DNA from 3 places in the Bifidobacterium sp. KRGSERBCFTRI genome. Region 3 is predicted to be linked to each of the others. Evidence: riboswitches for the same ligand, from Rfam matches in the RefSeq annotation. Region 3 holds a riboswitch; each other region holds the start of a gene.
What was found. Region 3 has a riboswitch for thiamine pyrophosphate ahead of OGI63_RS05120 (ECF transporter S component). Riboswitches for the same ligand answer to the same signal wherever they lie in the genome.

Region 1: it holds a riboswitch for thiamine pyrophosphate, as region 3 does, so the genes downstream of both, thiS (sulfur carrier protein ThiS) here and OGI63_RS05120 (ECF transporter S component) in region 3, are expected to answer to the same signal.
Region 2: it holds a riboswitch for thiamine pyrophosphate, as region 3 does, so the genes downstream of both, OGI63_RS09680 (ABC transporter permease) here and OGI63_RS05120 (ECF transporter S component) in region 3, are expected to answer to the same signal.

Annotation. Positions count from the first base shown of each region.
Region 1 covers NZ_CP109653.1:378,313-381,590, reverse strand. Annotated here, with positions in the region: gene OGI63_RS01540 (aldo/keto reductase) at 1-942, opposite strand, end outside; TPP riboswitch at 1,047-1,150, shown strand; gene thiS (sulfur carrier protein ThiS) at 1,379-1,573, shown strand; gene thiF (sulfur carrier protein ThiS adenylyltransferase ThiF) at 1,626-2,339, shown strand; gene OGI63_RS01525 (thiazole synthase) at 2,490-3,278, shown strand, end outside.
Region 2 covers NZ_CP109653.1:2,223,671-2,226,948, forward strand. Annotated here, with positions in the region: gene eno (phosphopyruvate hydratase) at 1-1,249, opposite strand, end outside; TPP riboswitch at 1,402-1,539, shown strand; gene OGI63_RS09680 (ABC transporter permease) at 1,527-2,435, shown strand; gene OGI63_RS09685 (ABC transporter substrate-binding protein) at 2,528-3,278, shown strand, end outside.
Region 3 covers NZ_CP109653.1:1,221,208-1,224,485, forward strand. Annotated here, with positions in the region: gene OGI63_RS05115 (Mrp/NBP35 family ATP-binding protein) at 1-891, opposite strand, end outside; gene OGI63_RS05120 (ECF transporter S component) at 1,022-1,630, opposite strand; TPP riboswitch at 1,656-1,763, opposite strand; gene glnA (type I glutamate--ammonia ligase) at 1,868-3,278, opposite strand, start outside.

The sequences.
Region 1 (3,278 bases), 840 kb from region 3:
ATCGTTGATTTCCTGCGGATTGCGGGCGCTGGGGATGGTGAACAACCGCTCGTAGCGGCTCAGTTCCCAGGCGAGCACCACGCGCTGGTAGGAGCAGCCGTGGTTGCCGGCGACCGTGCGGAACGGGTCGTACGCGCGCTGGTCGAACGCGTCGAGGAAGCCGCCGAGGGGGCTCCAGCACACGAACGCGAGTCCAAGTTCCGCGCAGTGCTCCATCGTATGCTCAGGGTCGGGGTGCGAGGGCGAGAACTGGTTCTGCACGGCGATCAGCTTGTCGCCGAGAATCTCGCGGGCGATGTCGATCTGCGCGTTGTCCACGCGGGAAATGCCCGCGTACCGGATCACGCCCTCGTTAAGCAGCTGCTTCAGCGCGCCGACCTGGTCCTCATAAGCCACTTCCGGGTCCGGTCCGTGCGAATACAACAGGTCGAGCGTATCGACGCCCAAGTGCAGCGCGGATTCCTTGGCGTCACGAATCATGGTTTCGGGGCGCGAATCCGCCATCCACCCGTATTGACTGCCCGCCGCCTGCAAATGCTGGCGTTCCCCGCCAGGCCGACGACTGCAGCCCTCGGAATCCCGCCCCTGAGTGTCCGATTCTGGCGAATCGGACACAGGAGCAACAAAAGCGGGGATCTCCATGGTGCGTCGATAGCCAGTTTTCGTGGCGACCAGCACTTCATCTCGGGGGCCATTCCACGAAGCGAGCGCATCACGCACCAACTTTTCGCCGTACCCCAAATCTTTCGCAGTGCCAGTGCCAGGCTCGCTCGGCAGATAATACGACCAAGCCGTATCCAAATAGCGAACACCCGCGTCCAAACCGGCATGAATCGTACGAATCGCAGTATCGCGATCCGGACGCCCCTCAATCGCCAAAGCCATCGTTCCCATGCCGAGCCGAGGAATCGTAAATCCTGCCAACTCACCGTTCATCATCATCTTCCCCTTCCTTGCAAGCACGCAGCCGATTCGCACATGTTCACATCAAGACTAACCCAACGTGAACCGGCGCAAGCTTGTCGGGCGCCTGCGCGAAGATAAAGGCACAACCGAACGGGAGCCGAAAGGCTGAGAGGGAGCTCATACAGCTTCGACCGAGGACTTGATGCGGGTAATGCCGCCGTAAGGAGACGGGTTGTTCGCGCCGCAAGGCGTATCTCATCTTCCGTTCGCGATAACCGAATATCGCGTGATTAGGGTCACGGAGGGGCGCACCACCTCATAGGGTACGGTTCCTTCGGCGACCCTTTTTTCGTACCAACCGTGAATGTCCGATTCACCGGAAGCAGACGCTCGGAAGCCCACAAAGCAGTTCTGAACGTCCGTTTCGGCGGGAACGGCACTCGTGGGGCCTGACATACAGAAGGGAACCGAAATGATCATCAACGGCAAGGAAGAGGACGTCGCCACGCCGATCACCGTGGCCGAACTAGTGGAGCAGCGCGGTCTGCGCGCCGACCGCGTGGCCGTGGAGCTCAACGGCGAGATCGTGCCGCGCGCCCAGCGTGCGCAGACGCAGCTCAAGGGCACCGACACGTTGGAAATCGTCACGTTCGTGCAGGGCGGCTGAGCACAGCAGCGAAACAAACCATACGAACGGAAACGAGAATACGAGAACAACCATGACTTTTGAACCATCCGCATCGCAGGCGCAGATCGACGCCCGCCAGCACGCTTTCGACAACCAGCCCGACCCGGCCACCTTGGTCAGCCGCGAGGAGATCCGCGCAGCCCTGCTCGACCGTCACACGGCCGCCACACAGGACAAGCTCGACGCGGCGCACGTGGCCATCTGCGGCTGCGGCGGCCTCGGCTCCACCATCGCGGTGGCGCTGACCCGCATCGGCGTCGGCCACCTGCACTTGATCGACTTCGACCGCGTGGATATGACGAACCTGAATCGCCAGCAGTATTTCCTGAAGGACCTCGGCCAGTACAAGACGGAGGCGCTGCGCAGCAATCTGCGCCAAATCAACCCGTTCACGGACATCACCATCGACACCGTCAAGGTGACCGACGAGAACGTGCCGACGCTGTTCGAAAACGAGGACATCATCTGCGAGGCGTTCGACGTGCCGGAAAACAAGACGATGCTCGTCAACGCGGTGCTGGAGAATCTGCCGGGCAAGAAGCTCGTCAGCGCGTCCGGCATGGCCGGCTTCCGCAGCTCCAACCTGGTGAGCACGCGTCGCGTTTCGAAGAACTTCTACTTCTGTGGCGATGGCGAGACGGCTCCGGTACCGGGTGCCGGCCTGATGGCGCCGCGCGTGGGCGTGGTCGCCTGCCACGAAGCGAACATGATCACGCGACTGATCCTCGGCGAGGAAGACGCCTGACGCACTGCTACGTTACTCCACTGCCGTAATCGAAATTTTTATTGCGATTACAAACGCACGTTGCACACAACACAACAGCGACGCAACGGCAACACAACAGCAGCACAGCAATCGCAACAACAACAAACACCCCAACGAAAGGAACCGACGATGAGCACCGAAAACACCATCACCACCGCAGCCGCCGACGTCGCGGCCGCACCGAACGCCACGCTCGACGAGCTGGTCGGCACCACCACGAACACGGCGATCCTGCCGGAGCCGGACGCTCATGCGTACGACGAGATCGCCACCGGCGACGCCGACCCGCTGATCCTCGGCGGGCACAAGTTCACGAGCCGTTTCATCCTCGGTTCCGGCCGTTACGACCTGAACCTCATCAAGGCGACCATCGAGAACGCGGGCACGCAGATCGTCACCATGGCGCTGCGCCGCTGCCGCACCACCGAAAACAACCTGCTCGACTACATTCCGAAGGGCATCACCATGCTGCCGAACACGTCCGGCGCACGCAATGCAGAGGAAGCGGTGCGTATTGCCCGTCTCGCGCGCGAAGTGTGCCAGACGGACTTCGTGAAGGTGGAGATCGAGCATGAGGCGAAGTATCTGCTGCCCGACAATGAGGAAACCATCAAAGCCACGAAACAGCTGGCAAAAGAAGGCTTCGTGGTCATGCCGTACATGTTCCCCGATCCGATTGCGGCGAAGCGTCTTGAAGACGCAGGTGCGGCTTGCGTGATGCCGCTTGGCGCGATGATCGGCTCGAATAAGGGTCTGCGTGCACGCGATTTCATTGAAGTGATTATCAAGAATTCCAATGTTCCGGTGATTATCGACGCTGGTATTGGCCGTCCGAGCCAGGCTGCGGAAGCCATGGAAATGGGCGCGGACGCGGTGATGGCATACACGGCCATCGCTTCCGCCGGCAATATTCCGCTG
Region 2 (3,278 bases), 1.0 Mb from region 3:
ATTCGGCGGTCGAACCGAGCTCTTCCTCAATCTCGAGCAGGCGGTTGTACTTGGCGATGCGCTCGCCACGTGCCGGGGCGCCGGTCTTGATCTGGCCGGTGTTCTTGGCGACGGCGAGATCGGAGATCGTGGTGTCCGGCGTCTCGCCCGAACGATGGGAGACCATGGAGGTGAAGCCGTTCTTCGTGGCCAGCTCGATGGCGTCGAGGGTCTCGGAAACGGTGCCAATCTGGTTGAGCTTGACCAGCAGGGAGTTGCCGGCGCCCATATCGATGCCCTTCTTCAGACGCACCGGGTTGGTGACGAACAGATCGTCGCCGACGAACTGCAGGCGGTCGCCAAGGGCCTTGGTGATCTTGGCCCAGTCTTCCCAGCCTTCCTCCTGGAACGGATCCTCGATGGAGACGATCGGGAACTGGTCGACGAGCTTCTCGTAGAAGTCGAGCATGTACTCGGAATCACGGTCCTCACCATCGAAGTGGTACTTGCCGGTCTCCTTGTTGTAGAACTCGGAGGAGGCGACATCGAGGGCGATGCCGATCTGCTTGCCCGGCTCATAGCCGGCGGCGGAGATGGCGTCCATGATGTACTTGAGGGAATCCTCGTTGGTCTTCATCTTCGGAGCGAAGCCGCCCTCATCGCCGAGACCGGTGGCCAGACCCTGCTTCTTCAGCACGTTCTTGAGGGTGTGGTACACCTCGACGCCGGCCTGCAGAGCCTCGGAGTAGGTCTGGAAGCCGTACGGGGAGATCATGTACTCCTGGATGTCGGTGGCGAAGTCAGCGTGTGCGCCGCCGTTCATGATGTTCATGTTCGGAACCGGGAGAACATGGCCGTTGGTGCCGCCGATATAGCGGTACAGCGGCAGTTCGGCGCTCTCGGCGGCCGCATAAAGGGCGGCGAGGGAGACACCGAGGATGGCGTTGGCGCCCAGACGGCCCTTGTTCGGGGTGCCGTCGAGCTCGATCATCAGGTCATCGAGTGCGCGCTGGTCGGTGGCGTCCATGCCGATGACCTTCGGGGCGATCTCCTCGTTCACCGCCTTGACGGCACCGAGGACACCCTTGCCCTGATAGACGGACTTGTCGCCATCGCGACGCTCCCAAGCCTCGGCTTCGCCGGTGGAGGCGCCGGAGGGAACGAGACCCAGGCCGCGAGCACCGTCATCGGTGTCGAGCACGACCTCAACGGTCGGGTTGCCGCGGGAATCAAGAATCTGGCGTGCGTACACGCTTTCAATTGCTGCCACAACTTCTCCTTAATGTGCATAGGTTGTGATGACAGTTTCCAGCGTAATGAGATTGTTGGACGATTGGCGGGAGCGGATCAGAAAAAATGTGAGCGCTCCCACGACTCTTTTCGACTGCGACACGCGTATTGTCCGAGCCTTCCGACAACGTGAACAGCGACACGGGGTGCCCGGGCCATGACCTTCAAACATGCTGGAAGCGACGCCAAAGCGGGTCGGCTGGGCTGAGATCACACTCGTTGAACCTGACATAGACAATGCTATCGAAGGGAATGTCATGACCCAGTCTGCAACGAACGAGTCCGGGAACCCTTACCGGGATGCCAGTTCGATGGGCACGACCGGTGCACCGGCACGCTCCGCCGCATACGCCGTGCCCGCAGCCGAACATACCAAGACTGCGAGCCGGATCGGCACGCGATTCATTCCGTGGCATCATGGCCGCGCACCCCGCTTCTGCGCGCTGTGGGCTTCCACGGTGCTCATCGTGCTCGCGTGGGCCTTGGCCACCGGAGGACCGGCGCACAACCGTTCACTGCCCTCCCCCGGCGAAGTGTGGCAGGCGCTCCTTGCGTTGCACAGCGAGGGGCTGTTGCTGCCATCCATAGGCGTAAGCCTCTACAGAGTGTCTCTCGGCGTGGCCCTGGGTGTCGTGACGGCGGTGCCAGCCGGCATCATCGCAGGGTCAAGCACCATTGGCCATGCAATCATGGACAAGCCCATACACATGCTCAGGGCCGTGCCGTTCCCGGCGCTCTCCCCACTGCTCATCGTGCTGTTGGGCATTGGGGAGACGATGAAGGTGGCATTGATCGCCATCGGCGCGTTTGCGCTGATCTATGTGAATGTGCGCGACGGCGTGCGCGGCATCGATCCGAAACTGCTCGAATTGGCGCAGGCATACCACCTGCCCAAACGCACCGTGTTCGCGAAGATCCTGCTGCGGGGCACGCTCCCGCGCTTCATGACGGGGCTGAGGTTCGCACTCACCGTGTCTTGGATCGCGTTGGTGACCTGCGAGACGGTGAATTCCTCGGCAGGCATCGGCTACATTCTCTCGCGTTCCCAGCAGTTCTACCGGACCGACCAGATGGTGCTGTGCATTGTGCTCTATGCATTCCTGGGGCTGTTCAGCGAATGGCTGGTGGGTGCATTGGAACGGCTCGTCGTTCCATGCGCACACTGATACTCCATATAGCGGCAATCAGGTTCACCCTTACAATGACCAATCCCATGAGACATATGGGTACACCCATATGCACCCAAACAAGGAGAATCATGTCACGATCCACCATGCTCAGATTCACGTCCGCCGCATGCGCAGCGTTGCTCTCACTGTCATGCTCGGCCTGCGGCGAACCGAATGCCGCGGATTCCTCCACGACCATGCGCGTGGCCTATCTGTCGACCGCGAATTACCTGACCACCGTACGCGGCGAAGACTTTCTTGACGAGACGATGCAGCACACCAACGTCAAATTCACCGGCCCATACAACCCGACGGATGCATACTCAGCAGTGCTGTCGGGCAATGCCGATGCCACGAGCACCGGCACCGGCTCGTACATCAACTTCGTGGCGCAAGGCCAACCGTGGGTGGCCTTCGCGATCGAGTATTACACCGGTGATTCGCAAGGAATCGTGGCCTCGCCGAAATCTGGGGTGAACTCACTTGAAGACCTCTACGGCAGGAACGTTGCGATCATAAAACGCGGCGGCACCGGCGATTACGTGCTGCACAAGGCATTCGAGCATGACGGACTCGATGTAGGCAGGGTGAACATCGTCGAGATGAGCCCCTCCAATTTCCAGGCGGCTTTCACTTCGGGACAGATCGACGCATTGAGTTCCTTCGACCAGAATCTGGCCGCCGCAATGGCGACCCCGGGCGCGAAACTGCTCGTGAACGCAACGGAATACGGGAATAAGAACGTCTCGATTCATATGGTGTCGAAGGATTTCGCCACCAAGCACCCCGAAGCGGTGAAAGCGATGTATCGGGCGCTCGTCAGGGAATCCGACGTGGCGC
Region 3 (3,278 bases):
CCGTTCGCCTGCATGCTCGAAATAGCTCATGTTCTCCACCACGCCACGCACCCGCATCGGCACCTGAAGTGCGACCAGGCCGGAACGCACGGCGATGTCCGACGCGGAGGGCTGTGGGGTCGTGACCACAACGAGCTCGGCGTTCGGCAATGCCTGCGCCACCGAAATCGCCATGTCGCCGGTGCCGGGGGCGAGATCAAGAATCAGCACATCGGGTTCGCCCCACCACACATCGGCCAGAAACTGTTCGAGCGAACGCTGCAGACGGGGGCCTCGCCATAGAATGGCACGGTCGGAACCGGCGAACATGCCAATCGACATGAGTTTGACGCCCCACGCGGTCACCGGCATCAGCATCCCGTTCAGATTCGTGGGCTGGTCGTGGACGCCGAAGAGGCGGGGGAGCGAGAAGCCGTAGATATCGGCGTCGATGGCCGCGGTGTCGTAGCCGAGTGCGGCGAACGTGGCCGCAAGATTGGCGGAGATGGAAGACTTTCCCACGCCACCCTTGCCTGAGGCGATGGCGAAGATGCGCGTTTTCGTACCCGGTTTGCTGAACGGGTTCTCACGACGGGCGGCTTTCAGATCGTTCACCAGCGACTTGAGTTTCTCCTCATCCATCGCGCCGACGACGATCTCGGCGGTGAGCTGCGCCTCGGCATAACTGGTCACGGCCGCCTCGATCTGCCTGCTGATCTCGGCAGACAGCGGGCAGCCAGGCACGGTGAGCTCCACATTGACCCGCACATTGAAGGAATCCAGGCCTGTGGGGCGAACATCGACGCCGCAGATCATACCCAGATCGGTGACCGAGCGGCCAAGCTCAGGGTCGATCACGTGGCTGAGCCGCTCAATGACGGCGGTTTCGATAATCTGCGTCTGATCAGTCATGCCATGCCTTTCTCAACTTCAAAGAAATCGGTGTCACGATCAACGCCCCACTATATTGCATAACCTCCCAACGCGCCAGAGATTGCACAGACATGGTCATTGGCGGCAGAGCCACCGTATGGCGTGCGAATCAGGCACGCTTCGCCTCACTGTCACGAACACGCCAGTGAGCGAACTGAGCCAAGGCTCCGGTGCGGGCGATGGCACGCGACAGCGCGATGCACGCAGCGGCTGCGATCACACCGCCCACCACCGAGGTACCCAAATAGATGGAGACCCGCATCATTCCCCACCCCGGGTTCGTGAACCAGTAGTAGACGCCGCACATCGCTCCGGACAATGCCCCGGACAGCAGCACCACAAGATTGGTCCACACCTTATATGCGAAGAGCGCGAAAGCCAGTTCGGCGCCGAGCCCCTGCATCAGACCTACGATGAGGGAGCCTCCCACGCCCCATTGGTTGCCGAGCGTGAGCTCGAGGAACGCCGCAACCGTTTCGGCATAGAGTGCGGCACCCGGCTTGCGCACGATGACCGCGGCTAAGGGACCTGCGAACAGCCAGAATCCATTGAGCAGTCCCTCGAAGCCGGGTGTGATGTTCTCGAATAATGTGAGTGGTGCCATGCACACCCAGTCCCACATCCAGAACACCACACCGGATGCGACGGCGATCACCGAGGTGACGGTGATGTCGAGAACACGCCACTTGCGCGAGCTTGCTTGTGATGGGTAGATCATATTGTGCCTTTCTGAGATATCGAAAGACACGGGAAATACGACGTCCGTGCGCCGGCATTATCCGGTTCACGTTCATGCGGTCGAAGCGTTCGCTTCATCTCAGCCTGCCAAGCAAGCCCCCGTGTCTACATCGATCATAGGCACAAGCCCCGAATTTGCAGGGCATGCCCGTCCGCATAACGGAAAAGGTGGGTGCACGTATGCGCACCCACCTTGGAAATGCCAGTATTCGGCGAATCAGATGTGGAAGTAGAGCTCGTACTCAAGCGGAGTAGGCTGCAGGCGAGCCTGATCGATCTCGCCGCGCTTCAGGTCGATCCACGTCTCGATGAGATCCTCGGTGAACACGTCACCGGCCGTCAGGAAGTCATGGTCCTCTTCGAGCGCATCGAGGGCCTCGGCGAGCGAGGACGGCACCTGCTTGATGCCGGCATGCTCCTCCGGAGGAAGCTCGTAGAGATCCTTGTCGACCGGCTCCGGCGGCTCGATGTGGTTGAGAATGCCATCAAGGCCTGCCATGAGCTGTGCGGAGAAGGCGAGGAACGGGTTGCACGACGGATCCGGCGCTCGGAACTCGATGCGCTTGGCGGCAGGCGAGGTGCCTGCGAGCGGGATGCGGATCGCGGCGGAACGGTTGCGGGCGGAGTAGACCAGATTAACCGGCGCCTCGAAGCCCGGAACCAGACGGTGGTAGGAGTTCAGCGACGGGTTGGTGAAGGCGAGCACCGACGAGGAGTGCTTGATCAGCCCGCCAATGTACCAACGGGCCATGTCGGAGAGGCCACCATAGTTCTTCTCATCGTAGAACAGCGGCTTGCCGTCCTTCCACAGGGACTGGTGGCAGTGCATGCCGGTGCCGTTGTCGCCTGCGATCGGCTTGGGCATGAAGGTGGCTGCCTTGCCTGCGAGAGCGGCGGTCTCGTGGATGACGTACTTGTACTTCATGAGGTCATCGCCTGCATGCTGCAGGGAGTTGAAGCGGTAGTTGATCTCCTGCTGGCCTGCGCCGGCGACTTCATGGTGTGCACGTTCGAGGATGAGGCCGACCTTCTGCAGGTTGGCGACCATGTCGTCACGCAGATCCTGGGTGTGGTCGGCCGGTGGAACCGGGAAGTAACCGCGCTTGACACGGTTCTTGAAGCCGATGTTCGGAGTGCCGTCTTCCTCGACGTCCAGTCCGGAATTCCACGGTGCCTCGATGGAGTCGACCTCGTAGAAGGAGCCGCGCATGTCGTTGCCGAAGCGCACCTTGTCGAAGATGAAGAACTCGGCCTCGGGAGCGAACGATGCCGTGTCCGCGACGCCGGTGGACTTGAGGTATGCCTCGGCCTTCGCGGCGACCTGGCGGGGATCACGGGAGTAAGGCTCGTCGGTGAGCGGGTCGACAATCGAGAAGGCGACGTCGAGCGTCTTGTGCTTGCGGAACGGGTCGACGAAGGCGGTCTCGATATCCGGAACGAGCTTCATATCGGATTCGTTGATGGCCTGGAAACCTTCGATGGAGGAGCCATCGAAGGGCATGCCCTCATCGAACGCGTCCTTGAGGAATTCGCTGGCAGGAACCGTGAAGTGCTGCTGAACGCCAATCAGATCGGTGAAGCGCACGGAAACATATTCGATGCCTTCCTGATTGACGAGAGCTTCGGCG